DNA from 2 places in the Frankia sp. CgKIO3 genome. Region 2 is predicted to be linked to the other one. Evidence: predicted binding sites of a transcription regulator. Region 2 holds the regulator's gene; the other holds the start of a gene.
The links. The regulator LexA, encoded in region 2, represses DNA repair genes until DNA is damaged. The targets are predictions, from matches to a motif close to CGAACNNNNGTTCG.
Positions count from the first base shown of each region.

Region 1: recA (recombinase RecA) is a predicted target of LexA. The motif match lies at 6,467-6,480, and genes of this name have one in related genera.

Region 1 covers NZ_CDWTMO010000017.1:23,926-34,744, forward strand. Annotated here, with positions in the region: gene AC08OJ_RS03820 (hypothetical protein) at 1-84, shown strand, start outside; gene AC08OJ_RS03825 (RNA polymerase sigma factor) at 890-1,387, shown strand; partial or broken gene AC08OJ_RS03830 (ATP-dependent helicase) at 1,365-6,049, opposite strand; gene AC08OJ_RS03835 (DUF3046 domain-containing protein) at 6,244-6,438, shown strand; gene recA (recombinase RecA) at 6,605-7,642, shown strand; partial or broken gene AC08OJ_RS03845 (recombination regulator RecX) at 7,646-7,951, shown strand; gene AC08OJ_RS03850 (hypothetical protein) at 8,124-8,255, shown strand; gene rny (ribonuclease Y) at 8,600-10,567, shown strand; gene AC08OJ_RS03860 (amino acid ABC transporter permease) at 10,513-10,819, opposite strand, start outside.
Region 2 covers NZ_CDWTMO010000037.1:2,492-13,310, reverse strand. Annotated here, with positions in the region: gene AC08OJ_RS06705 (vitamin B12-dependent ribonucleotide reductase) at 1-2,267, opposite strand, end outside; gene nrdR (transcriptional regulator NrdR) at 2,592-3,137, opposite strand; gene AC08OJ_RS06695 (LysM peptidoglycan-binding domain-containing protein) at 3,475-3,861, opposite strand; gene lexA (transcriptional repressor LexA) at 4,166-4,936, shown strand; gene hflX (GTPase HflX) at 5,002-6,462, opposite strand; gene AC08OJ_RS06680 (helix-turn-helix domain-containing protein) at 6,889-7,557, shown strand; gene AC08OJ_RS06675 (VOC family protein) at 7,488-7,931, opposite strand; gene dapF (diaminopimelate epimerase) at 7,984-8,859, opposite strand; gene AC08OJ_RS06665 (EAL domain-containing protein) at 8,919-9,827, opposite strand; gene miaA (tRNA (adenosine(37)-N6)-dimethylallyltransferase MiaA) at 9,937-10,819, opposite strand, start outside.

The DNA of each region.
Region 1 (10,819 bases), on a different contig from region 2:
AACGCGGTGTACCCGCTGCCCCGCGACCACCTCGTCGTCCGGCTGGCCCCGGACACACCAGTGCGCCGCCGCGCCCAGACCTGAATCGACCTCACCCGGTGGCTGGTCACCCAGCCCGAGCCGATCGCGCTACCACCGGCACCCGGCGAACAACCGGGCATCGCCACCGGGGCGGTCGCCACCTTCTGGACCCACCGGCCCACCACCCCGACACCCACGCAGTCGCACCTGAACGGCTCCCGCTCCGGGCCTGCACCGCGCCGTGCCGTCACCAAACCGGGTCAGCTACTAAAACCTTTGGCTTCCTATTGAAATCTATACCGAAAATAGGATGCCATACTAAAATCTTCGATGGCACCCGACAGCGGGGACGGGCTGTCGTACCTCGTGTCGTGTATCAGGTGTCGTGTACCAGACCGGGTAGCGCCATCGGGTAGGTCGTCGAGACGTTCCGCCCAGTTCCTTCGTGTACCCACAGTGACCGGCGGCGAGTGGCTCCATGAGGGCTTACGAAGCAGAACGTCATTCTCTCGCCCGTTTTGGCGGTGTACTGACCGGTTGATGGCGCCAATGCGGCTCGCGATAAGCTCGGATCACAGCCGGGCGATAACACGGTGCGTATCGATCGGGCGGGCACGCCGCCCACCGGGATATGCCGCTGCTGGCTCACGTGAGAGCGGATGGTAATGTCCGCCTTGTCCTAGTCCGCTGTTCTGGCAAGCAGCGGGTCCAACTGACCAAGGCACATCGCGATTCTCGGTGCTGGCGCGCTCCGGGAAGGTAGGCGATCGTGCTGGGGGGTGGCGCGGTCTGAGCATGACAGGTGGAGCAAGCCGTGACATGCCCTGCCGGGGACACGCCCTCGGTTGATTTTGTATCCGCTGCGCCCGTGGTCGAGCTGGACCGGCCATACAGCCAGCAGCGCTGGTCGCTGATGCTCCCGCATCGTGATCGGCTCATCCACATAGCCCGTAGGCGGTTGCCGAGCAAGGCCGACGCGGAGGACTGTGTACACGAGGCATTCATCCGCGCCGCCGGATTTCGGGATCTCGACGCGAGCCGGATCGGGCAGTTTCTGACGACGACGGTGCTACGTCTGTGTATTGATCATCATAGAGCTCGTCAGCGCGCGGAGCGGGCGGTCGTACGCGGCTATCTGCAGCCGTGGGAGCCGGCCCCGGACGACGCCGTCTGCGACCGTGCGGAAGCCCGCTGGCTGCTGGCCCGGGCCGGGGCACTGCAGGGCCGGGAGCGTGAGGTGATCATGGCTCGGGCGGCCGGGAAGAGTACCCGGGAGGCGGCCGTGGATCTGGAGATCAGTCTCAAGGCTGCCGAGGGAGCGTTCACCCGCGGACGTGCCCGTCTCATTTCCTTCTCTCGGAACTGATGCTCTCGGAACTGATGCTCCGCAGCCGCAGGCCCCGCGGGGTCGGGTGGAAACCGGCGCGCTCCAGGGCGGCACCCAGGGTGCTGCCGACGATCGTCTGGCCGTCCGCCTTCTCCACCGTGAGCCTGCCGAGCCGGCCGTCCCGCACGGCGCGGGCCAACGCCTCCACCGCCGGGGCCACCCGATGGTCGTTCTCGGTCCATGACAGCAGGGAACGGCCCCCGCGTTCCACGTAGAGGATGAGTTCCCCGTCGATGATGACGACCATCGCGCTCGCCTTGCGCCCCGGCCGGTGGCCGGCGGCGCCGTCCGCGTCATCCCCCGGTCGGGTCGGCCAGGGCAGCGCGGCACCGAACGGGTTGGCCGGATCGGCCGCGGCCAGGACGACGGCCTGCGCGGACGATGAGCTCGGTGGGCCGGCCGCCGGCTGCGCCCAGGCCGGGGCGGCCTCGGCGTCCCGCTGTGCCGCGGCGATGGAGCGCAGCCGATCGACCGCTCCCGGGACGGCGAACTGGGCCGCCGACGAAGTAGCCCCGGCGGGCGCGGGCGGCGTCCTCGAAGGCGCTGAGGACCCGGTAGACCCCGGCGAACCCGCCCGGGTGCCGCTCGCTGGTCACCGCGCCGCGGGTGACGATGCCGTGGCGCTCGAGTAGCGCCTCGGCCAGCGCGTGGGCGCGCCGGGTCGGATCGGTGTCCCGCTCGGGCAGCAGCGACCAGCGGCCGGCGGCCGTCGGGGGGCCGGTCCGCCGCGGTATCGCCGGCCGTCCGTACCGTGCCGCCCGGGGACGGGGGATGGCGGCGGAACCCAGCAGGGCGCGCAGCGGGGCGAGAGTGTCGTTGGTCACCCGCCCCGCCCAGACAAGATCCCAGAGCGCGGTGGCGAGCGCCGTGTCGTCGAGCGAGCCCATCCGGTCGGACAGCGCCCGGAAGAACAGGGCCGCCCCGCCGGTGAGCGCGTCGAGAATCGCGGTGTGCAGTGGACCCGAGGCGATCTCCGGGTCGGGCGGAGACAGCAGCAGGGGCGCGGTGTCGGCGAGGACCAGGGTCAACCAGCCGCCGTCCCCGGGCAGCCCGCCGGCGCCCGCCCAGTGCACCTCGCCGGCGGAACACAGCTCGTCGAGCATCGCCGGTGAGTAGTCGGCGACGCGGGCCGGGAGGACGAGCTGTTCCCACGCGCTCGCCGGGATCAGCGCGCCCTGCAGCTGCTCGACGGCGCGCAGCACGCCGTCCACCCCCCGGCCACGTCCGCTGGTGACCGACTGCCAAGCCGGTAGGAAGGCACCGAGGACCCGGGGCGGCACCGCCTCGACCTCCTTGCGCAGGGCGGCCAGGCTGCGTCGTCGCAGCGCGCGCAGCACGCCCGCGTCGCACCACTGCTCACCGCCGCGGTCGGGATGCAGCTCGCCGCGGACGAGGCGGCCGCCGCGGACCAGCCCGTCCAGGACACCGGCGACCACCGCCGTGCCCAGCCCCAGCCGGGCGGCCGGTTCCTCGGTGTCGAACGGTCCGTGGGTATGGGCATAGCGGGAGATCAGGTCTCCGAGAGGGTCACGCACCGGTTCGGTGAAGGCGTCGGGAACTCCCACCGGCAGCGGTACGCCCAGGGCGTCGCGCAGCCGGCCGGCGTCCTCGATCGCGACCCACCGCTCCTCGCCGGCGATACGGACCCGCAGGGCCCGGCGGGTCTGTTCGAGCTCGGCGAGCCAGCCCAGGGTGGCACCCCGGGCGACCGCCTCCGCGGTGGTGAGGTCGCCGAGCATGCGCAGCAGGTCGGCCACCCCCTCGACATCGCGGGCGTGGCGGTCCGGGGCGAGCCGCGCGAGCTCCGTGGCGACCTGCGCGAGCGCCGCGGGATCGATCAGCTCCCGCAGGTCCGCCTCGCCGAGGAGTTCGGCCAGCAGGGAGCTGTCCAGTGACAGCACCTGCGCCCGGCGTTCGGCCAGCGGCGCGTCCCCGTCGTACATGAAGGCGGCGACGTAGCCGAACAGCAGGGCGGAGGCGCACGGAGACGGGGACGGCGTCTCCACCTCCACCACCCGCAGCGTGCGGGCCGACACCTCGCGCATCAGCTCCGCGAGCGCCGGAACGTCGAACACGTCCTGCAGGCACTCCCGCATGGTCTCCAGCACGACGGGGAAGCTGGCGAACGTCGCGGCGACGGACAGCAGCTGTGCGCTGCGCTGGCGCTGCTGCCACAGCGGGGTCCGTCGCCCCGGGGTCCGGCGGGGCAGCAGCAGGGCCCGCCCGGCACACTCGCGGAACCGGCTGGCGAACAGGGCGCTGCTCCCGATCTCCGCCCGCACGATCGCGTCGATCTCGTCCGGCTCGAACAGCGCGAGATCGGCGCCGGGCGGCTCGGCGGCATCCGGGATCCGGGCGACGATGCCGTCGTCGGTGTGCATGATCTGGACGTCGACCCCGTACCGCTCGCGCAGCCGGGCGCCCAGGGCGAGCGCCCCGGGCGAGCGCCCCGGGTGCGTTCACCGGAGCACCGAACGGGGAGTGCACCGCCAGGCGCCAGTCGCCGATCTCATCCCGGAAACGCTCCACGACGATCGTCCGATCGTCACTGAGACGGCCGACGGCCGCCTTCTGCTCGTCGAGGTAGCGCAGCAGGTTGGCGGTGGCCCGATCGTCGAGGCCGGCGGCCCGGACACGGTCGGCCGCCGCCTGCGCCGGCAACCTGGTGATCTCGCGCAGGAACGCGCCGAGCGCGCGGCCGAGTTCGGCGGGTCGGCCTGGGGCGTCGCCATGCCAGAAGGGGAGCCGACCGGGCCGTCCCGGAGCCGGCGTCACCAGGACCCGGTCGGCGGTGATCTCCTCGATGCTCCAGCTGGATGAGCCGAGGAGCACCACGTCGCCGACCCGCGACTCGTAGACCATCTCCTCGTCGAGTTCCCCGACCCGGCTGGAGCGCTCCCCGACGAGGAAGACGCCGAACATGCCCCGGTCGGGAATGGTGCCTCTGCTGGTCACGGCGAGCCGCTGGGCGCCCGGGCGGGCGGTGAGGATCCCGGTGACGCGGTCCCAGGTGATGCGGGGGCGCAGTTCGGCGAACGCGTCGGAGGGGTAGCGGCCGGCGAGCATGTCCAGGACCGCCTCGAAGGCGGAGGCCGGCAGCGTCGCGAACGTCGCGGTGCGTCGGACCAGCGCGCCGAGCTCGTCGACGTGCCAGTCCTCCATCGCCGTCATTGCCACGATCTGCTGGGCCAGCACGTCGAAGGGGTTGCGCGGGTACCGCAGCCGCTCGATCGCCCCCGAGCGCATCCGCTCGGCGACCACGGCGCATTCGAGCAGGTCGCTGCGATGCTTCGGGATGATGACGCCGCGACTGGTGGCGCCGACCTGGTGGCCCGCGCGGCCGGTGCGCTGCATCCCGGCGGCGACGCTCGGCGGGGACCCGATCTGCACGACCAGGTCGACGGCTCCCATGTCGATGCCGAGTTCCAGGCTGGAGGTCGCGACGACCGCGGGCAGCCGGCCAGCCTTGAGATCTTCCTCGATTCCGGCCCGTTGCTCCCGGCTCACGCTGCCGTGGTGGGCCCGCGCGATCTCCGGCCACGCCGTGCCGCCGCCCTGACCCGAGGCGCCCATCAACGCCGCGGGTGACGTCCGGCTGGCTTCCCCCGGCCCGTCCCCGGCCACGGATTCGCCCGCGGCGGTGGCCGCGGCGAGCCGTTCGGCGTACAGCTCGTTCAGCCGGGCGCAGAGCCGCTCCGCGAGCCGGCGCGAGTTGGCGAAGACGATGCTGGCGGAATGGGCCAGCACGAGGTCGAGGACATGCTGCTCGACCGCCGGCCAGATCGACGCTCGGTGCGGTGCGGAGGCCGCCGAGCCGTCCGGGGACCCGTCGAGGAGCTGTCCGCCGAGCCGGGTCATGTCCTCGACCGGCACCACGACGTCGATCTGGAGGGTCTTGGCCGCGGGCGGGCGGACCACCGCCACCGGGGCCGTTCCGCCCAGAAAGCGGGCGACCTCCTCGACCGGCCGCACCGTGGCGGACAGGCCGATCCGCTGGGCCGGGGTGTCCAACAGGGCGTCCAGACGCTCCAGGCTCAGCGCGAGGTGGGCGCCACGCTTGGTGCCCGCCACCGCGTGGACCTCGTCGACGATCACCGTCCGGACGCCGCGCAGCGACTCCCGCGCGGCACTGGTGAGGATGAGGAAGAGCGACTCCGGGGTGGTGATCAGGACGTCGGGGGGCCGGGCGCCGAAACCGCGCCGTTCGGCGGCGGGGGTGTCGCCCGACCGCAGACCCACGGTCACGTCCGGCTGGGGTAGACCGAGCCGTTGCGCGGCGGAGCGTATCCCCGCGAGCGGCGCCCGCAGGTTCCGTTCGACGTCGATGGCCAGCGCCTTGAGCGGGCTGACGTAGAGCACCCGGCAGCGCCGGGTGGGCTCGGCCGGCGGCGCCGAGCGGGCCAGCGTGTCCAGCGACCACAGGAAGGCGGCCAGCGTTTTCCCCGAACCCGTGGGTGCGACGACCAGCGCGTTGCCGCCGGTGCGAATCGCCTCCCACGCGCCCCGCTGGGCGGGGGTCGCGGCGGTGAAGGCCGCGCCGAACCAGCTCCGGGTCGGGGCGGAGAACGCCGTGAGCGGATCCGGCGGATCGGGGGAAGCGAAGCTGGGCACGTTGACCAGTCTGCGTCGAGGGACCGACAACTTTCCGCCGGTGTGGTTCAGGCCGGGCCCGCCGTGGGGCCCGGCCTCGACCCGGTCGTGGTTCCCGCGACCGTGGTTCCCCCCCCGACCGTGGTTCCGCCGGTGGGAACCCCAACCGGGGACCCCCGGCGGGGATCCCCGACCAGGACCCCCTTGGGTGGTCCCGTCCCGTCCGGACGGTGCACACTGGCGAAGTGCGGTTGACCGAGTTCTGGGCGAAGATGAACACATGGTTCGGTTCCGCGTACGCAGAGTCGTTTGCGCGTGATCATGTGTTGTCCGGTCTCGGTGGCGCGACGGTCGAGGTGGCCCTGGCCCGTGGTGACGACGCCAAGGCCGTCTGGCGAACCGTGTGCGAGGAGTTCGATGTGCCGGCGCGGGAGCGCTGAGCCACCGTCCGGTGTGTCGTCGGGTCATCGAACGCATGTTCGTCTAGAGTCGTCCCTGTGCGGCTACTTGTCCACAGATCATCCTCGACCCTCGAAACTGTCGGACCCACGGCCTAACGTCATTCTCGTGGCCAAGACTCGACGACCTCAGCATGGAGTAACTCCAATGGCAGGACTCGACCGTGAGAAGGCGTTGGATAACGCCTTGGCGCAGATCGACAAGCAGTTCGGCAAGGGATCGGTCATGCGGTTGGGGGACGACACCAGGCCGCCGATCCAGGCCATCCCCACCGGTTCGATTGCTCTGGATGTCGCGCTCGGCATTGGCGGGCTGCCGCGGGGGCGCATCATTGAGATCTACGGCCCGGAGTCGTCCGGGAAGACGACCGTCGCCCTGCACGCGGTGGCGAACGCGCAGGCGGCCGGTGGTATCGCGGCGTTCATCGACGCCGAGCACGCGCTCGACCCCGAGTACGCGGGAAAGCTCGGCGTCGACACCGACGGTCTGCTGGTCTCCCAGCCGGATACCGGCGAGCAGGCGTTGGAGATCGCGGACATGCTCGTCCGGTCCGGCGCGCTGGACATCATCGTTATCGACTCGGTGGCCGCGCTGGTCCCGAGGGCCGAGATCGAGGGTGAGATGGGGGACAGCCACGTCGGCCTCCAGGCCCGCCTGATGTCCCAGGCCCTGCGCAAGATGACCGCGGCGCTGGCGAACTCCGGCACGACCGCGATCTTCATCAACCAGTTGCGCGAGAAGATCGGGGTGATGTTCGGCTCCCCGGAGACCACGACCGGTGGTAAGGCGCTGAAGTTCTATGCGTCGGTGCGCCTCGATGTCCGTCGTATCGAAACCCTCAAGGACGGCACGGAGGCCGTGGGTAACCGGACCCGCGTCAAGGTGGTGAAGAACAAGGTGGCGCCGCCGTTCCGGACCGCCGAATTCGACATCGTCTACGGAGGCGGTATCAGCCGGGAGGGTTCCCTGATCGACATGGGGGTCGAGCACGGTATTATTCGTAAGTCCGGTGCCTGGTACACCTACGACGGCGATCAGCTCGGCCAGGGCAAGGAGAACGCCCGGTCGTTTCTGCGGGACAACCCCGATCTGGCCAACGAGATCGAAAAGAAGATCAAGGAGAAGCTCGGCATCCTGCCCAGTCTCGAATCCGATGCCGTGGCGCCCGTCCCGGTCGATCTGTAGCCGATGGCAGGAGCAGATCCGGGGAATGTCGCGGCCGGTCCGTCGTTCGCCCGGACGGCCGTCGCGGCGGACGAAGAGCCGCGGCTGAAGGATCCGATCTCGGTCGCGCGGGAGATCTGTCTGCATCAGTTGGCGACCAGAGCGAGGAGCCGAGCAGAGCTTGCGGCGACCATGCGGCGACGAGGGGTCACCGATGAGATCGCCGGTGTGGTCCTCGACCGGTTGGCCGCCGTCGGTCTGATCGATGATGAGGCCTTCGCCGCCGCCTTCGTCTCCTCCGCTCGGGCCCGTCGTGGGCTGGGTAGGCAGGCCTTGGCCACAGAGCTGCGTAAGCGGGGAGTGGATCCGGACACCGTCGAGGCCGCCGTGGCGGTGGTCGGGGCGGACGACGAGGAGGAGGGCGCCCGCGAGCTCGTCCTTCGTCGGCTGCGGTCGATGGACCGCCTGCCCGAGCAGGGTCCGTACCCGAAGGCTCCTCGCCATGCTGACCCGAAAGGGCTATCCGGTCGAACTGGCGGTCCGGGTCGTGAGCGAGCAAGTCGCTCAGGGGCTCGACGGCGGAGGTCGGATGGCTTGGGTGGTCGATGGCGACGAAGACGACGGCTCGGTGTGAGTGGTGGGGAGATTGAGCCTGGGCCGTCAATGCGCCCTTATTTCTTGACCAGGGATTGTGCGAGACCTAGTCTTTCTTGAAAGGTGACAGGACTCCCGCGGCGACGCGGTCTTGATAGCTCGTCCAACTTCACACGGAGGCAGCCGCTGCGAGTGGGTGCCCGAAGACGGTATGCTCGCCGGCCGGTCGACGTTGGATTGGCCGGTTCGGGAGGCCGTCCGGGCTCCATATCGCAATGGCGCAATCCGCGTGCTGCCCCTCTACGGCTGTGATCGTGCCGAGACGAGGGTCCTTCACCGCTCCAGCCCGCCTGTGCGGGTCCGACGGAAGCGGAGGGAGCAGCGATGGAGGGCGTCCTCGTCGTCCTGTCGTCACTCGTACTTGCCGTCCTGAGCGTTCTGATCCTCGCCGTGGCGCGGTTGGTCCGGGCGACCGGGGTTGACAAGATACCCGACCCCGCTCCGGTGGTGTCCCGAACTCCGGCCGCCCGGGACGTGACCGGTCCGGCGGACGTGACCGGTCCGGCGGACGTGACGAGTCCGGCGGACTTCGACGAGGAGCCGACGGTCCGCGTCCTGCCCACGGTCCGGGAGGGTTCCGGCGCTCCGGCCACGACGGACGCCGACTCACCCGCCGATCGAGACGGCACCGCCGCGTGGACCGGGGGTTCGGCCGTGACCGCCGATCGCTCCGACGGCGGCCTCCGCGCGGCTCATGGTGGTAGCGCGGAGGAGGCGGCGCAGATTGTGGCCCGAGCCGAACGGGAGGCGGCGGAACGGTTGGCGCGGGCTGAGCGGGATGCCGCCGAGATCCGGCAACGCGGCGAGGAGGATGTCGCCCTACTGCGCGAGCGGATGCTCGCCGAGGCGGCAGTCGAAACCTCGCGGCTCCAGGCCGCGGCGAGAGAGTCCGTCCGCGCCGAGCAGGAGGCCGCCCGGACCGAGATCGCCGCGGCGCGGGCGGCGTTCGACGGTGAGCAGCAGGCCCGGCGGACGGAACTGCAGAGCCGGGAGGCTGCGCTAGCCACTCGGGAACAGCGCGTCGAGGACCGGATGGCCAGCATCGACGATCATAGTCGTCACCTGGCGGGCCGCGACCGCGACCTGCTCGACCGGGAGAACGACCTGGCCCGTCGGACGGCCGAGGTGGCCGACCTCGAACGTGCCCGTCATGCCGCGCTGGAGCAGGTGGCCGGGCTCACCGCCGGGCAGGCCAGGGGGGAGCTGATCGCCGTCATCGAGCAGGAGGCCCGGCGGGAGGCGGCGCTGATGGTCCGCGAGATCGAGGCCCGGGCTGAGGAGGAGAGTGAGGAACGCGCCCGCAGGATCGTGACCACCGCCATCCAACGGGTCGCGTCTGACCAGACCACCGAGTCCGTCGTGACGGTCCTGCATCTTCCCGGCGATGAGATGAAGGGCAGGATCATCGGGCGGGAGGGACGCAACATCCGGGCTTTCGAGTCCGTCACCGGGGTCAACGTGCTCATCGACGACACGCCCGAGGCGGTGCTGCTGAGCTGCTTCGATCCGGTGCGTCGCGAGGTCGGTCGCATCACGCTGGCGGCTCTGGTGTCCGACGGCCGGATCCATCCGCACCGCATCGAGGAGGAGCACGCCCGCGCCCAGCTCGAGGCGGCCGAGCGGTGCGTGCGGGCGGGCGAGGACGCCCTGCTCGAGACCGGCATTTCCGAGATGCACCCTGAGCTGGTCAATCTGCTGGGCCAGTTGCGTTACCGAACCAGCTACGGCCAGAACGTGCTCGCGCACCTGATCGAAAGCGCTCACCTCGCCGGAATCATGGCCGCCGAGCTGCGCATGCCGTTTCCACTTGCGAAACGAGCGGCTCTGCTGCACGACCTCGGCAAGGCTCTTACCCACGAGATCGAGGGCTCTCATGCGTTGATCGGGGCGGAGGTGGCCCGTCGCTACGGTGAGGACGAGGAGGTCGTGCACGCGATCGAGGCTCATCACAACGAGGTCGCACCCCGCTCGATCTGCGCGGTGCTGACCCAGGCCGCTGACCAGATCTCCGGTGGCCGGCCTGGCGCTCGCCGCGACAGCCTGGAGTCGTATGTGAAACGGCTCGAGCGCATCGAGCAGATCGCCGGTGACCGTCCGGGTGTCGACAAGGTGTTCGCCATGCAGGCCGGCCGGGAGGTGCGTGTCATGGTCGTGCCCGAGGAGGTCGACGATCTCGCCGCCCATCTGCTCGCCCGGGACGTCGCCAGGCAGATCGAGGAGGAGCTCACCTATCCGGGTCAGATCCGGGTGACCGTCGTGCGCGAGACCCGTGCGGTGGGCACCGCCCGCTGAGCCGGGATGCGGCCGCCGAGGCGGCGGTCCTGGCGGCGGTCCAGCCATCGGGCCAACAGCGACAGCAGCCCGTTGGTGACAATGTACATCACCGCCATGACGGTGTAGATGGGCAGGGCGTACCTGCTGCCCAGGTACTCGACCGCACTGCGTCCCGATCGCAGCAGCTCGCTGTAGGCGATGACGTAGCCCAGTGAGGTGTCCTTGAGCAACGTCACCAGCTGGCTCACCAGCGTCGGGCTCATCCGCCGG
Region 2 (10,819 bases):
GAGGTAATCGATGCGGCCAGCGCCCGGCCGCCGTCCGAGTCGTAGGCCCGGGCGCTGGCCATCAGCAGGGCACCGAGGTTAGCGTAGCCGATGCCGAGCTGTCGGTAGGCCCGGCTGACCCTGGTGATCTCCGGCGTCGGGAAGTCGGCGAAGCAGATCGAGATGTCCATCGCGGTAATGATCAGCTCGACCGCCGCGACGAACGCCTCGGCGTCGAAGCTGCGGTCCGGGCGCAGGAACTTCAGCAGGTTCAGCGAGGCCAGGTTGCAGCTGGAGTTGTCCAGGTGCACGTACTCGCTGCACGGGTTGGAGGCGCTGATCCGGCCGCTCTCGGGGCAGGTATGCCAGTCGTTGATCGTTCCGTCGTATTGGATGCCGGGATCGGCGCAGGCCCACGCGGCCTCGGCGATCGTGTGGAACAGCCCGCGGGCGTCCACCGTCTCCAGGACGCGGCCGTCGAGGCGGGCCCGCAGGTCGAAGCCGCCGCCGTCGACGACCGCCCGCATGAACTCGTCGGTCACCCGGACGGAGTTGTTGGCGTTCTGGTACTGCACGGAGGCGATGTCGCGCCCGCCGAGATCCATGTCGAAGCCCGCGTCCCGCAACGCCCGGATCTTGTCTTCTTCCCGGGCCTTCGTCTCCACGAACTCGACGATGTCGGGATGATCGACGTCGAGCACGACCATCTTCGCCGCCCGCCGGGTCGCGCCACCCGATTTGATCGTACCCGCCGAGGCATCGGCGCCGCGCATGAAGCTCACCGGCCCGGACGCGGTGCCCCCGGAGGACAGCAGCTCCTTCGAGGACCGGATGCGGGACAGGTTGAGCCCGGCCCCGGAACCCCCCTTGAAGATCATCCCCTCTTCCCGGTACCAGTTCAGGATCGACTCCATGGTGTCGTCCACGGAGAGGATGAAGCAGTTGTGCACACGTAGGCCGGCGGAGAGGTACTCGCCGCTGTCGGTCTGGATGTCGTAGACCGGCATCGGCCCGCGCGGCTCAATGCGCTCGATCTGCAACCGCTTCACCGGCTCCGCGGCCCGGCCGGGCTGATCGAACGACGCCTCCAGCTTCGCGGCCTTCACCGGGTCGAGGAAGCCGATCTCGTCCGCGAATGTCCGCCGGTCACCGGCGTTCTGAATGCCCAGGCTCCAGAGGTCGTGGCGGTCGGGTCGCGGATCCGCCTCGCGGCGTACCCGCGCGAAGATGCCGAACCGGGCGAGCAGGCCCTGCACCCCGCGAATGAGGCCCTCGCTGATCATGTCCAGCCCGATCAACGTCGAGCGCTCCCGGCGGGACACGTAGCCATCGGCCTGGAACAGGCTGCGCAGATAGGCCGCGACAACGGGCAGCGGAGCGTCATACAGCCGGGTCGGCACAGTCATCGCCTCGATGGTCAGCGAGGCGTTCGTACCGGCGTACCGACCAACAAAACCGTCCACCTGCAGCCGGCCCGCGAGCGCCGCCTCGGCGATCTCCCGTGAGGTGATCTCACCCTCGCCAGGGGCGATGGTGCGATGCCACTCGAGGGTGTCCCCGGCCCGCAGCGTGCCGGCGGGAACGAAGGCCCCGGCACCCGCGGAGGTGCTCCGCCACACCAGATGATCGGTGGTGACGTCGAGCGCGTGACCGGCCTTCGTCCAGATCCGCAGGACGTCCTTGACGCCGTTGGACTTGGTCGCGATCACCTGGGTCAGACCGTGCGCGTCGAAGACCTTCGTCCCCACCGCGTCCGCCTCCACCAGGGCGCCGATGGGAACCAGACCGGACGGCGTGCTGACGAGGGCGTCATAGGGCTGGCACGCCGAGACCTGCTGCGGCGCGGGGGTTCCCACGTTGAACCAGACCGGCGAGTTGAAGCTGAAGACCTGGTGGAGCAGCATCCAGGCCAGTTCGTACTCGAAGATCTCGGCGTCGGTGCCCGAGGCGAAGTAGCCGTGCTCGCGGCCAGCCGCGCCGTAGGCGTGCACGACCCGGTCGATCAACTGCCGCAGCGACCACTCCCGGCCCGGCGTGCCGGGCGCCCCGCGGAAGTACTTGCTGGTAACAATGTTGGAGGCGTTCACCGACCAGAACTGCGGGAACTCCACTCCCCGCTGCTCGAAGTTGACCGAGCCGTCCCGCCAGTTGGTCATGACGACGTCCCGGGACTCCCAGGTGACCTCGTCGTACGGGTGGACGCCGGCGGTGGTGCGTGACCGCTGGATCTTCAACCCACTCGCTTTCGCCGCTGACCTGCTCGGCTTCGTGCCGCGGCTGTCGGTCATGACGCTCCTTGTCTTCACTCGTCAGCTTCAACCTTCAACAATGTGTTGTGGGCATCCCCGCCCCGGGCCGCCGCCAGCGGACGTCGGGACGGTGCGGGGCCGGGCCTCGGCGCACGGCGGTGCCCGCGGGGACGAGCACGCGCACGGCGCACACGCATGACGAACGGCACCAGCCAGGTCGAGCCGGGCCGCAGGTGTGCCGTCCAGGAGGTCCGCGGTCCTCGCACGGCCGCGACGCGGGATGTCACCCGTCGCCCCGGCGGGACCGGGCCGGCACGGCGAACCAGGGCGATGTAGGACACTTCCGGCCGAGTGGTCCCGGCCCTACCTGCTATGCACCTGCTGGGTGCCGGTCACCGTCGATGCCTCGCCGGCGCCGCGCGGGACCGGTCGAGCTGGTCCATCCCGCGTGGTGGGAGGTCCGGCGGCCTCGGAGCGCAACGCGACGATCGCGGATTCGAAGTCGGTCAACGACTCGAAGGCCAGATACACCGAGGCGAAGCGGAGATAAGCCACCTCGTCGAGCTCACGGAGCGGATCGAGGATCGCCCGGCCGATCGCCTCCGCGGGCACCTCCGCCGACCCCGACGAGCGGACGGCATCCTCTACCCGCTGCGCCAGAAGCGCGAGATCATCATCCCGCACCGGCCGGCCCTGGCAGGCCTTGCGGACACCGGCGATGACCTTGACCCGGCTGAACGGCTCGGCCGCCCCGCTGCGCTTGCGAACCTGAAGGGATGCCTCCTCCATCGTAGTGAACCGGCGACCGCAGGACAGGCAGGACCGCCTGCGGCGGATCGCCGAACCCTCCTCGGCCTCCCGACTGTCGACGACGCGACTGTCCGGATGCCGGCAGAACGGGCACCGCACGCGCTACGCCTCCTTCGCCCGCGCCGGAGCCGACCGCCCCGGACCGGGGACGACGGGACACCGTTGAGGACCCGGCATCCACGCCGGACGGACCACCTTGTGGATGGACCGCCAGCTCCCCGTGGAAGACCTGTGGAACAACCTGTGGATGACTTACACCCCGGTAAGCACCAGATGTTGTGTCCACGGTAGCGCACGGCCCCAGAGATGGGGGCAGCACCCCCGTATGGTCCGTGTGGTCCGCACCGCAACGGCACCGCACGTGGACGAAAGACGACGGCGCGCGAGCCCCCGCGCCGAGACACTCGTGGACCCGGGAAGCCGGGGAAGTCGGGCGTCAGGGAAGGAGTAACGACTGGCCCGGGGTGATCAGCGGCGACCGCAGGTGGTTCAGCCGCATCAGCCGGTCCACCACGACCCGGGTGTCGGCGCTCTCGTCGAGCGCCACCGCCACCGCCCACAACGTCTCCCCCGGCACGACCAGATGGCGCCGCGGCGCCTCCGCGGCATCCGGCCCGGCGATCGACACCCCAGGCATGATCATGATTGCTACCGCCACGACGACCGCCACGACAATCGATACCACCACCACCCGACCCCGCCGGGTCAGCCGGAGCGGCGGGGGTGCGGGCGGGCGACCCGGCGGGTATCCCGCCGGCCGGCGACCCGCCCGGTCCCTGGCCGTCGACAGGTCGACGACCCGCGCCCTGTGTGCGGATCCCATGGCATCCTCCCGTTCCGACGACACCGAACGCCGAAGATCGAACCTTCGTTCGATCGAACGCGTGGTCGATTGTCGCATCGGGAACCGGAAACCGCCAGGAACACGCTCGAACAGACGTTTGAGATTCTGCGACCCGCCGGTTACCGTCGAGTCGATCGGGTGTGAACCGGGCGGTTTCCCTCGGTCACGGACGGCGGCGAGTCGGTGGGTGACGGCTTCCGGAGCGGGACGGTCCGCCGTGCGGCCACCGGCCGGCCGGTGGCCGCACGGCGGAAGAAAAACGCGACGAGGAGAGCGGTAAGCGATGACTAGCCAAGGCAGGGGTACGCGCCGGGGCGGAACCCGCGGCAACGTGCGAGCCTTTCCCGAAGGCCCCGCGGACGCGGGCCTGACCCCCCGGCAGCGCAAGGTGCTAGAGGTCATCCGGGCCGCGGTGGAGCGGCGCGGATATCCGCCCAGCGTGCGGGAGATCGGTGAGGCGGTCGGCCTCACCAGCACCAGTAGTGTGGCTCACCAGCTCAAGGTGCTCGAGGAGAAGGGCTACCTGCGGCGGGACCCGAACCGCCCGAGAGCGATGGAGGTGCTGACCGTCGAGCACCCCCGGCGGCGCGCGGATGCGGACGCGGGTGCGACGACGGTGGCGGGCACGATTCCCATCGTCGGTGAGGCGGCGCCGGGCACCACCGAAGGAAGCAAGTCGGACGCCGCCTACGTGCCGGTGCTGGGCCGAATCGCCGCCGGTGGCCCGATCCTGGCCGAGCAGGCGGTCGAGGACGTCTTCCCGCTACCCAGGGAGATCGTCGGCGAGGGCACTCTGTTCCTGCTCCGAGTCGTCGGCGACTCGATGATCAATGCGGCGATCTGCGACGGTGACTGGGTGGTCGTCCGCCAGCAGCCGGTCGCGGACAACGGGGAGATCGTCGCCGCAATGATCGACGGGGAGGCGACGGTCAAGCGCCTGCGGGTTCGGGACGGCAAGATCTGGCTACATCCGGAGAACCCGGCCTTCGCCGACATCGCCGGTGAGGATGCGACCATCCTCGGCCGGATCGTGGCTGTGCTCCGCAGGGTTTGACGTGGATCGGCCGGCCGCCCATCGGGTGGCCGGCCGGGTTGCCTCACGTTTGATCGCTCCTGGGCTCAGGCCCGGTAGGCGTGCAGCTCCGCCGCGAGTCCCGGGGAGACCCGGGCGGACAGCCGGGTACCGGTCTCGGTGTGCTCCAGCGTGAGCACCTCGCCGTTCGCGTGCACCCGGGAGACCAGGTCGCCCCGGCTGTAGGGCACGAGCACGCGCATCTCCACGTCGGGATGCGGCACCCGGGCACAGAGCGCGTCGACCAGCGCGGCCAGCCCCTCGCCCGTGCGTGCCGAGACGAACACGGCGTCTGGGGCGAGCTGGCGCAGCCCCGCGACGACCGTCGGCTCCACGGCGTCCACCTTGTTGACGACGATCAGCTCGGGAACACCGCCCGCGTCGATGTCGTTGAGAACCTCGCGCACGGCGGAGATCTGCGCGGCCGGATCCGGCGATGATCCGTCCACAACGTGCAGGATGAGATCGGCATCGGCGACCTCTTCCAGCGTCGAGCGGAACGCCTCGACAATCTGATGCGGCAGATGCCGGACGAATCCGACGGTGTCGGTCAGGGTGAAGGCCCGGCCGTCCGGCAGGGTCGCCCGCCGCACGGTCGGATCGAGGGTGGCGAACAGCGCGTCCTCGACTAGGACACCCGCGCCGGTCAGCCGGTTGAGCAGCGACGACTTACCGGCGTTGGTGTAACCGGCGATCGCCACGCTGGGGACCTCGCCCCGCCGCCGGGCGGAACGCTTGGTCTCCCGCACGGTCGTCATCGCGGCGAGCTCGCGGCGCAACCGCGCCATCCTGGCCCGCAGCCGCCGACGGTCGGTCTCGATCTTCGTCTCACCGGGACCACGGGTACCGATGGGCGCCCGGCCGCCGCCGCTGGCCGCAGCCCGCGACATCGACTCACCCCACCCACGCAGCCGGGGCAGCATGTACTGCAACTGCGCGAGCTCGACCTGGGCCTTGCCCTCTCGAGAGGTCGCGTGCTGGGCGAAGATGTCCAGGATGAGGGCCGTCCGGTCGATGACCTTTACCTTGACGACCTCCTCCAGCTGCCGCAGCTGACCCGGGGTGAGTTCGCCATCGCAGACCACCGTGTCCGCGCCGGTCGCCGCGACGACCTCGGCGAGCTCGCGCGCCTTGCCCGAACCGACGTAGGTCGCGGCATCCGGCCGATCGCGGCGCTGCACGAGCGCGTCGAGCACCACCGAACCGGCGGTCGTGGCGAGCGCCGCGAGCTCCGCCATGGAGCTCTCGGCCGACCGCAGGGAACCCGACGTCCATACGCCGATGAGGACGACACGCTCCAGCCGCAGCTGCCGGTACTCGACCTCGGTGACGTCGTCGAGCTCGGTGGCGAGACCGGGAACCCGCCGCAACGCGGCGCGATCCTCCAGGTCGAAACCGTCCCCAGAATCGTCGAAGAAGTTCGGCAGGTAAGACGGATCGGCGCCAGTCAGCTTGATGAGGGATCTGTCGAGAGTGGACGCATCGAAGGCGTCAGCAGGAAGTGTCATACCATCCGTTCTCAACGCGGCCCGTTACCGCACCATTCCGCGATCATTCCGTGCCGCTTGCTCCGGCCGGGCCCCACGACCCGGTGGCCCGAGGAGGATCCGCCGGTCCGGAAGACCCTGCCACGCTCGTGGCGCGTCCCCCCTCGTTTCCCGGCGAATCCCGTCGCCAACCAGGGTCCCACGCCACCACGTCGATCGCGAACCGTTTTGCCGCTCCGCCGGCGTAGCGTCTGCGCCGTGTACCACGAGTACCACGAGAGACGGGCCCGCCGCCTCGCCGCGACGATCTGGGACAGCTCGGGCCGCCCGACTCCCCCGGACACCACACGGACGACGGCGGACCGGCGTCCGGACAGCACCGGGCCCTCGGAGGGCACCGGGCACACAGACTTGGTGTGCAGCCGGCGGGTGTTGCCGGACGGATGCATGGACATCATCTGGAGTTCCGACGCCAATCTGATCGTCGCGGGGCCGGACACGGCGGCGAAGCTGGTGCGCTGGGCACCAGGCGTGCGGCACGTCGGGCTCCGCTTCGACTCGGGCTCTGGACCATCCCACCTCGGAGTGGCCGCGGACGAACTGCGCGACCAACGCATCCCGCTCGCCGACCTGTGGGGCGACGGACCGGCGCAGCGACTCGCCGAGCGGCTCGCCATAGCCGCTGATCCCCTGGTCGCATTCGAGTCGTCGATCGCCGCCCGGCCCGTTCACCCGGCGCTCGTGGACCGGTTGGTTCCCGCCGTTCTGGCGGGTGCCCGCGCCCGGGCGCCCGTGGACGACCTCGCGCGCATAGTCGGGCTGAGCGAACGCCAGCTGCTGCGTCGCTGCCGGCGCGTCTTCGGATATGGCCCGAAGACGCTCGCCAGGATCCTCCGGATACAGGACGCCCTGCACGCGGCGCGGGCCGGCATCCCGTTCGCGGTCGTGGCGGCCGAGGCCGGCTACGCCGACCAGGCGCACCTCGCCCGGGAGGTACGCGCGCTCGCCGGAGTTCCGCCGACCCGTCTCATCCGAACTGCCAACGTTCAGGACGAACTGGACGTCTCGGTAGCGGATATCGCGGATATCGCGGCCACTACGGGCAGTGGGGCGTAGAGGTCGACGTGGTTGCCGTCTGGATCGAGCACGACCGCGTACCGCTGGCCCCAGAAGGCGTCCCAGGGCGGAAGGTGGCCGGCGTGACCGGCGCCGACGAGGTCGGCGTAGACCTCGTCGACCTCGTCCGGCGTGTCGCAGGCGAAGGCCAGCCCGACCCGCGGCGAGCCGGTACCCGCCGACCAGTGCGGATCAAAGGATCGGATGGTCGCCTCGCTGTCGAACGCGAGGCGTAGACCGCCGGGCAGCTGCACCTCGACGTGCGGCTGGGCGTCGGCCCCGGCGGGCAGGTCGAGGCCGAGCCGGCGGTAGAACGCCAGGGACCGGGCCATATCAGCGACGATCACACCGGTCAGGGTGAACGATGGTGGCATGAGGGCACCGTAGGGCCGGCAGACGGGCCGGGTCTTGTAGGAAACGGACACCTCACCCGACCGGGTCGTGGACCTCCGCACGGCGCAGCACGCCGTCGAAGACCAGCTCGGCGGGCCCTCGCAACAGCACGGTCTCCGGCTGCCAGATCACGACCAGGCCGCCGCCGGGCACATCCACCTCGACCTCGACCGGCGCACCCCCCGGCCAAGCACCTCGCCGGGCCGCCCAGGCCACCGCGACCGCGCAGGCACCGGTGCCGCAGGACGCGGTCTCCCCGACCCCACGTTCGAACACCCGCATCGCCACCCCACCCGGCCGGGCGACGACGATCTCCACGTTCACCCCGTCCGGGAAGTCGACCGGGGAGAACGACGGTGGTCGGGTCAGGTCGAGCCGACGCAGCCCGGCGACGTCCAGGTCGTCGGCGAAGCAGACCGCGTGCGGATTACCCATCGAGACCGCGGTCGCGGTGAAGGCACGATCGGCGACGGTGACCGGGGCCCCGGGTCCGTCGATGATCCGCGGCGGTCCCATGTCGACCGTGACGTCACCGTCCACCGCGACCTCGACGAGCCGCAGCCCGGCGCGGGTCGCGACGTGGAACCGTCCCGGCTGGGCGTATCCGGCGTCGACGAGGTAGCGGGCGAACACCCGGGCGCCGTTGCCGCACATCTCGGCAATCGAACCGTCAGCATTGCGGTAGTCCATGAACCAGCGCGCCCGGCCGGCCAGACCGGCCGCCTCGGGAACCGCGGCGCAGAGCACCACCCGCAGCACCCCGTCGCCCCCGATGCCGGTCCGCCGGTCGCACAGCGCGCGCACCAGGCCCGCGGTGAGGTCGAGGTCCCCGTCGGGATCCGGCAGGAGGACGAAGTCGTTGCCCGTCCCGTGGCCCTTGACGAATCGCAACCCCAGTTCGTCCCGCACGTCGCCGATCGTACGGGGGACGCCGCTCGGCACCTGACGACCGGGCTCCCGCGGCGGCGTCAGCCGGCGGCGGCCCGCGCCCACTCCCGCATCCGGTCGTCGGAATGCGACGGCTTGTACCAGCGGTCGGGCCGGCCGCGCCCGAGGGCGATCATCCGAGCGTCCTCCACCGGCACCGGCGGACAGAACACCGGTCCGATGGCGCGATCGCAGCCAAGATCTACCACCCGGGACGCCAGGCGCGCGGTGTCGACATCGTCGGCGACGACGGGCAGGCCGCGCTGGTGGGCGAGCCGGACGATGGCCGCGAGCACGGCCTCACCCTCGAGGTCCTTCATGGTCGCCCGCAGGAACAGGCCGTCAATCTTGACGAGGTTCAGCGGCAACTGGTCGAGCACGGCCAGCGAGCCCAGCCACGTGCCGAAGGACCCGACCGCGATCGCCACCCCGAGGGCACGCAGCCGGGTCAGCAACCGGGGCACCATCGGCGCGGCGAGCCCGAGGGTCTGCTCGCTGAACTCGAGGCCGATCGCCCCGGCCGGCAGCACCCGGCCCGAGACGAGCCGGTCGACCTCGGCCGCGAAGGCGAGGCTGGCAAGCTGGCGGCCATCGATGTTCACCCACAACCGGGGCGGGCGGATCGGCGTCCCGACCGCCATCCGATGCCAGGTGCGCGCCTCGGTCACGGCCATCCGCAGCACCCACTGGTCCACCTGATGGACGAGGCCCGCGGCCACGGCGATCGGCATGAAATCCGCCGGGCCCAGCACCCCGCGTTCCGGGTGCAGCCACCGCGGATGGGCTTCCATCCCCGGCACCGACCCGTTGCGCAGGTCGACCTCCGGTTGGAAGTGCAGCCGCAGCGAACCATCATCGAAGGCGGCGTAGAGCGCGGGGACGAGAGTCAGGTCGGGTGGGGTACCAGCATCATCGGGTGGGGTACCAGCATCAGCGGTGGGCGCGGTCACATCGATCTCTCCAGACGCCGTGCGGGACCGGCCGCCGCGCACCGGCCACCGGCGACGCCGCGCATTGGCGGCGGCCCGATCGACCCCGACCCGGTCGGCCGATCACCCGTCAGAGCGAACCCACCAGCCGTCGCACCTGGGTGACATCTGGTTGGTCCAACCAGGCTATCCGGTTATCCCGCCGGAACCAGGACCTTTGTCGACGGGCAAAGCGCCGCGTCGCCGTAATTGTGGCGAGCTTGGCCTGTTCAGCGGAGTCCATTGCGCCGTCGAACCAGGCCAGAACCTGGGCATAGCCCAGTGCGCGAGAAGCGGTTCGGCCTTCCCGCAGGCCGCATTCCACCAACCTTCGCACTTCGTCAGGAAAACCAGCACCCCACATTTTCTCCACCCGGTCCGTGATCCGTTGGTCGAGATCGGGGCGATCCACGCCGATCTGCACGACCTCATAGACCGAGCGGTGCTCCGGCAGGGTGGCCGTGAAGGTTCCGGTGAGCTCGACGACCTCCAGGGCACGCACAATCCGCCGGCCGTTGCTGGGCAGGATCGCCGCGGCGGCCTGCGGTGCCAGCGCGGCCAGCCGGTCGTGCAGCGCCGGGGCGCCGACGCGGGCCAGTTCCTCCTCCCACCGCGCCCGGACGCCCGGATCGGTCCCCGGGAAGGTCAGATTGTCGAGAACCGCGCGGACGTAGAGCCCGGAACCGCCGACCAGCACCGGAATGCGCCCGGCGGCGAGCAGATCGTCGATTACCCGGCGGGCGTCCACCTGGAAGCTCGCGACGTCCGCGGGATGCGTCACGTCCCACAGGTCGAGCAGATGGTGGGGCACCCCGCGACGCTCCGCCTCGGGAACCTTGGCGGTACCGATGTCCATCCCGCGGTAGAGCTGCATCGAGTCCGCGTTCACCACCTCGCCGCCGAGGGCGAGCGCGATCTCGATGCCGAGGTCGCTCTTCCCGCCAGCGGTCGGCCCCACGACCGCCACCACCGGC